Parashewanella spongiae: one gene and its partner. The protein of the gene in region 2 interacts with the protein of the main gene of each other region in a pairwise test. Links are inferred from orthologs where the notes say so. Each region holds a gene or a part of one and is shown on either strand. Other genes may lie near its edges. The genes, in order: E2I05_RS00725 and secB.

Region 1 (3,318 bases), 5.1 Mb from region 2 along the record:
CCATCATCTCGAATACCAATCAATATCGACTGCTCCTTTGTGGTTACTGTGAAATTGATGTGTTTCTCAGCGTAGCGGATCGCATTACGTAAGATATTTTCAACGCTACGACAAAACAGTATGGGGTACAGCGCTATCTCAATCTCATCGTTCATCTGCACATGTAATTGTTTATCTTGTTCACAAGCTTCAAACTCAGCATCATCAAGCAATGATAACAAGCAGTCTGACAAATTGAGTGATTGTTTTTTTTCGGTTTGATCCATGCTGGTTTTTGACAACACTAAAAGTTCTGCAATGAGTTGCTCTAACTGCTCAGATTCATAACCAATTCGTTCGGTCTCACTACTTTGCTGACCTTTCTTGTGTGCAATGGCTAATGCAAGCTGCAAGCGCGTTAATGGAGTACGTAATTCATGTGAAATATCACTGATGAGCCGTTGCTGTTGATGCATCATACTTTCGACCGAATCTGCCATACTATTAAATGCTTTTGCCAATTGCCCCATTTCGTCCGTACGCTTAACGGTAGATTCGTCCACTCGACTACCAAAATCCCCTGCAGCTAATTTATTAGCACTGGTTTTAAGCTGCTTTAACGGTTTGCCTAAATACCACGCCAACAAGCTACAAAGTAAACCAGAAAAGAATATTCCCAACCCTAATGTTAGCAGTTTGTTATCCACAAAAAACAAGAACCAAGGTTTAGGATGACTGATAGGAAGTTGACCGTATAACGCATATTCTACGTCATTCACTTTAAATCGATAAGGACCGAAAAATAATTCGGTTTTAAATTGATGCCGGATAGGTCGCTGCGCTTCTTCAGCCATCAGCATAAATCGGCGCAAGGAACGACTACGACGCATTTTAGTCACAAATTTACCGTTTTCATCGACCAAATAAAGCCGTAATTTTCGGCCTTTATATTGGCGATAATGTTTCCAATGCCTTAAACGACTTGCGGTCAGCAACTCTGGATTTTGCTGCAATTTATGACTGATTTTGAGCAATAATTGGTGCAGGTTAGGTGGCAAAGGAGCGCGATCATGATGTTGCTGCAACAAAGGCAAGGCGGCCACGAGTCCCAATGTTAATGAACTGCATAACCAAAAACCGAGCAACAATTTAATGAATAAGCGATTTGCCATTGTATTATCCTAAAGTTGTCGCTAAATACTCTCTTAATTGCTTAAGGCAGCCAAATATAACCTTTTCCACGTATGGTTTTTACCCTTGGGCGCCCATCTTTCCGAGGTGTTAATTTCCGGCGTAAATTGGATAAATGCATATCTAAACTACGATCAAACGGCATCAACTTTTTACCTAGTACAGTTAAACTTAAGGTTTCTTTACTGACCATTTCGCCGCAGCTATCAGCAATCGCATGCAGTAAAGCAAATTCACTGCCAGTAAGTAACAGCTGTGCTTTTCCGCAATAAGCTTCTTGACGCCCAACATCCAGAGTTAAATCACCATACTCAAGAATTTTACTTGATTGAGTGCCCGACTCGGTCAGCTGACTACGGCGTAAAATGGCTTTAATTCGTGCCACCAACTCTCGATCATTAAATGGCTTGGGCAAATAATCGTCGGCGCCGATCTCAAGTCCGACTACTCTATCGATGTCTTCGCCACGTGCCGTTAACATTAATACCGGTGTTTGTTTTTGCTTCCGCAGCGCTTTTAATACTTCAAAGCCATTCAATTCTGGCAACATCACATCCAGTAAAATAAGATCGAAGTGTTGCGACAAGGCAAGCGTTAATCCAGATTTACCGTCGTGAGCTAAAGTCAGTTCAAATCCTTCAAGCTCCAGTAACTGTCCCAATAATTCGGCCAGACCAAGATCATCATCAATCAACAATATTTGATGCATTGAGTTTCCTAAGCTTTCGGTTTTATTCAGTTTACCAAGTCTCATAAACCACTATCACACATCTTTACACAGCTTTACCTAAAGCCAAACCAAACTTACATTCAAAAGCGTAGACTTCATTTGTCCCAATCATTTTATTTATTTTTAGGAGTGACAGATGAAAATACTTACCAAGTGCCAAGTGGCCGCATTAACCTTAGTCATTGGCTCAGTCGCCATCGTACCTTCTGTTATTGCTCATCAAGACAGCGCCCCGCAAATGAAAGTACAAAAAAGTGAAAAAATTCACCGTACACATCATCATGGTGGTATTCACATGATGAAAATACTGCGCAAACTTGACCTGACTGACGAACAAAAGCAACAAGCTAAAGCCCTAGTAAAAGCTCATAAACAAAATACTCGTACCATAAAAGCATCCATTGAAGACCGCAAAAATTATGCTCAACAAATTCAGGCACTCATTAAAGCAGATAGTTTTGATGAACAAAGTGCCAATGCGTTGATCGCCCAGCGCTCAGAGCAACGCCAGCAACATGCTCTGAATAAATTGAAACTACAACATGACTTATACCAATTGCTGACACCAGAGCAAAAACAGCAAGCCGATGAAATGAAGCAACGCAGACACAAAAGAAGACAACATTGATTCAGCGACTCACGCTTCGATGTCCAGTATTCACCGTAAGAGCGAGCCGTTTAAATTGTACGATTAATTTTGCGGCTTCGACTCATCCCTGTAACTTTGCGCTACTGCAATAAAACTTTATTCAATTTATCCTATAATCGATAAAAATCTTGGTTTATTCGATTCGTTATGATGCAAGCAAATTCTTATGATTTTTGGGTAAAACTGGCAAGCCGAGCTTCAGTGTCTGTAGCCATCGTACTTATCATCGTTAAGGCCTTAGCGTGGTTGTATTCAGGCTCAGCCAGCATGCTGGCCTCGTTGGCGGACTCATTTGCTGATGGCGCAACGTCAATCATTAATTTCATTGCAATAAGATATGCCATCACCCCTGCTGACGACGAGCACAAGTTTGGCCACGGTAAAGCTGAATCGCTTGCGGCATTAGCGCAATCGGCTTTTATTCTTGGTACCGCTGTACTACTGCTTTTTTATGGTAGTGAGCGGCTTATCGGCCCCGTCCCCATTACCAATACCAGCATTGGTATTTCAGTCAGTGTCTTTGCGATTATTTTGACTTTTGCGTTGGTAATACTGCAACGTAAAGTGCTTGAACATACTAATAGTAAAGTTATCGCAGCCGATTCGCTCCACTACACCAGTGATATATTGCTCAACGCTACAGTTCTACTCGCGCTCGTCTTATCTCAGTATGGTTGGTGGTGGGCGGATGGTCTATTTGCTGTACTCATTGCACTTTATCTTGGCTGGCAGAGTATTGATTTAGCTTATCACTCTGTTCAGGATTTAA
Region 2 (3,147 bases):
TACGCAAACTAAACCTGAAAACTATCAAAATCATGATGCTTATGCCTCACATCTAGAAAACGACCATATTTCTTTAGAATTATATCCTGAACAAAGCAGCTATAATTTCCGCTTCCCAGCAAGCTTTACCGCCCAAGATGAGCTTATGCTGGGTACGAGAAATAGCAATCTTGTATTAATATCGCTGATCCGAGGAATAACAAGGTGCGTTACAGGAATAATAGAGCACAACAGAAAGTCACAAACGCTTGAAAACAGCTAAAAAAAAGGCGCTATTTCAGCACCTTTCTCATGAATATTTTGCACCAATACTACAGTAAAGATTCGCTTTTGCGATCGCGTCCGAGTAATTCTTTTGCTACCGCTTTTGCATCTTTACCTTGGTAGAGCACTTGGTAAAGTTGCTCGGTTATGGGCATTTCCACACCTAAACGCTTAGCTAAAGTAAAAACTTCTTTGGTATTGCGATATCCTTCAACCACTTGACCGATTTCGGTTTGCGCACCTGTGATATCCTTACCTTGACCTATGGCTAAACCAAAACGTCGATTACGGGATTGGTTGTCTGTACAGGTCAGAACTAAATCGCCAAGCCCAGCCATTCCCATAAAGGTGTTAGATTGCGCACCTACCGCTTCGCCTAAACGAGTGAGTTCAACCAAGCCGCGGGTGATTAATGCGGTACGTGCATTAGCACCAAAGCCAATACCGTCAGACATGCCTGCGCCAATCGCAATTACATTTTTTACTGCCCCGCCCAATTGCAAGCCAATAAAATCAGGATTTGCATATACACGTAAGCGTGATGGGCAATGCAATAGCTCGACTAATTCGTTGGTGAATTCATCGCAAGTGCCAGCCACAGAAATTGCCGTTGGCATCCCCGCGGCGAGTTCTTTAGCAAACGTAGGACCAGATAATACCGCTAATGGAATATCTTCGCCCAATTGCTCTCTGGCGACATCTTTAAGCAAACGACCCGTTTCTGGCTCTAACCCTTTGGTAGCCCAAACCACACGCGCATCATGTCGCAGTAGTGGTTTAATTTGCCCAAGCACAGAACCAAATACGTGACTTGGTACTACAACCAATACATTACGACTGGCTGCAAGAGCTAAAGCTAAGTCCGCTTCGATTTGCAAAGAGTCAGGAAATTCGATGCCCGGTAAAAATTGATCGTTACTACGCTGTTGTACTAAACGCCCCATATGTGCAGCATTGTGGCCCCACAACATAGTCTGATGACCACCACGGGCTAAAGAAATGGCAAGGGCGGTGCCGTAAGAGCCCGCCCCTAATACCGTTATATCAGCGTGATTAGTCATGAATTATGCAGGAGTTTCTTCTGCTTTATCTTCAACTTGACCAGCGGCTTGTGCTTCTTCTTGACGCTTTTGTACATACTGAGCAAATAGCGCATCAAAGTTAACTGGAGCAAGGTTAAGTTGTGGGAATGTACCACGACCTACTAAGCTACCAACCGTTTCACGTGCATATGGGAACAAGATATTTGGGCAGTATGCACCTAAAGAATGAGCCAATTGTGGTTCAGTTAAACCGGCAATCGAGAAGATACCTGCTTGTTGCACTTCACAAAGGAAAGCAGTTTCTTCACCAACTTTAGCGGTAACCGTTAAAGAAAGGATAACTTCGTACACATCATCAGCAAGTTTGTTGCTCTTTGTATCAAGATCAAGCTTTACTTCTGGATTCCATTCTTTTTGGAAAATTGCTGGGCTATTTGGTGTTTCGAAAGACAAGTCTTTCGTAAAAACACGTTGGATATTGAATTGTGGAGCTTGTTGTTCGTTCGTTGCTTCTTCAGCCATATTCTTTTACCTATCAAAGTGTTGTTATTCGACTTTTCTTTGAAAGCCATCATTCAGGGCTTGTGTTACTCGACCTGTATAGATCTCAGTACCATCCCGGGTTATTTTCCCGACTACATCGGGTTAGATCTAATCAGTCATACAAGGCTTTTTGTCAAAATTTAGACGGTAAACCATTATCGACCGCAGGATCAGCTTGCCAGTTTTTTATGACACTTTGACGCTCACGTCAACCTTTGAATGAAAAACGCTTCAAAACATTGGGTTTGCACATTGTGAAAAACTAACTGACATTTCCTTATCTTTTGCTTTTCGAAACAGGCATGTTTGCTGCCTGCCACTCACCCATACCACCTTTCAAGTTATGCACATTTTCAAAACCTTGCGTAACTAAAAGCTGAGCAGCTTGAGACGAGGTCATGCCAGCCTTACATACTAATATAATGGGACTGCTTTTAAGCTTTTCAAGGGCTGGTGCCTGATTATTTTTAATTTCGGATAATGGGACATTCAGCGCATCGACAATATGACCTTTTCGGAATTCATCCTTCGAACGCACATCAATGACTTTGGCATCTTCACGATTGATCAATGTTGTTAGTTCTTGAGCGTTAACATTTTTATACTTTAGGGTCGCCGTTTTGATCATTGAGAAGATCACTCCAAAAAACAAACCCACCCAGGCTAAGCACAAAATGGGGTTAGCTTGAAAAAACTCAATATATTGTTGCATCCGGAAATTTCACTATTCAATTTAAAAATATAATTGAGAGTATACCGATAGTTGGCTGATAGTTCACTGAGATTTGAGTAATACCGATTACAGTAATTAAATGCTCAACTCAGAGCTATGTATGTGCTCAAAGTGCAATCGAAATTGATGAAGACATAATTGTTCTACGTCAAGACAATTTTGAGAAGTAATTTGAGCACATACAAGCTCCCAAAGGGCAAGGCTAAAGGGTTCCATTACTGCGTTACAAGCATTTGAATTATCCCGACAAAAGCACGAATTGCGTTGAACCTAAAAAAATCAGTTGAACGCTGAGTATACGAGTAACTGTTTGAGCAATACGATGATTTTATTATCATGTTTTTCATCCAATGAGTGAAATGCTCTACGCTCACAAGCTTGCTAAAATGACTGCTATCTGCGTTGTAACTTTTGCAAGTAGAATAACTACTTGCTGCAAGCTACGCCTTACTATCAGCCATTTTTTCTACGCTTGAGAACGCAGTCAACTGATGTTTCTAGGTTGAACGCCAGCTTTGTATGGCGGCCGTAGGGAATATAGTATTTCTAGCTTGTGCCTTGCAC

The links.
Region 1: the proteins of secB (region 2) and E2I05_RS00725 interact in binary tests that used the Escherichia coli proteins (3 or more experiments, as listed by UniProt). The link is inferred for Parashewanella spongiae from one-to-one orthologs.

The regions. Positions count from the first base shown.
Region 1 is NZ_CP037952.1:178,951-182,268, reverse strand. What follows is about bases 37-3,024. They hold E2I05_RS00725 (response regulator), read right to left. Parts: upstream 1,880-3,024; coding sequence 1,193-1,879; downstream 37-1,192. Other genes in these bases: fieF (cation efflux pump FieF), read left to right, coding at 2,697-3,024; E2I05_RS00720 (Spy/CpxP family protein refolding chaperone), read left to right, coding at 2,037-2,528; E2I05_RS00730 (ATP-binding protein), read right to left, coding at 37-1,151. Also shown: more of E2I05_RS00730, read right to left, coding at 1-36; more of fieF, read left to right, coding at 3,025-3,318. UniProt on the Escherichia coli protein: Response regulator member of the two-component regulatory system CpxA/CpxR which responds to envelope stress response by activating expression of downstream genes including cpxP, degP, dsbA and ppiA.
Region 2 is NZ_CP037952.1:5,271,098-5,274,244, forward strand. The notes cover bases 80-2,896. They hold secB (protein-export chaperone SecB), read right to left. Parts: upstream 1,830-2,896; coding sequence 1,329-1,829; downstream 80-1,328. Other genes in these bases: E2I05_RS20860 (hypothetical protein), read left to right, coding at 80-262; gpsA (NAD(P)H-dependent glycerol-3-phosphate dehydrogenase), read right to left, coding at 312-1,325; E2I05_RS20875 (rhodanese-like domain-containing protein), read right to left, coding at 2,128-2,562. Outside these bases: more of E2I05_RS20860, read left to right, coding at 1-79. UniProt on the Escherichia coli protein: One of the proteins required for the normal export of some preproteins out of the cell cytoplasm. It is a molecular chaperone that binds to a subset of precursor proteins, maintaining them in a translocation-competent state.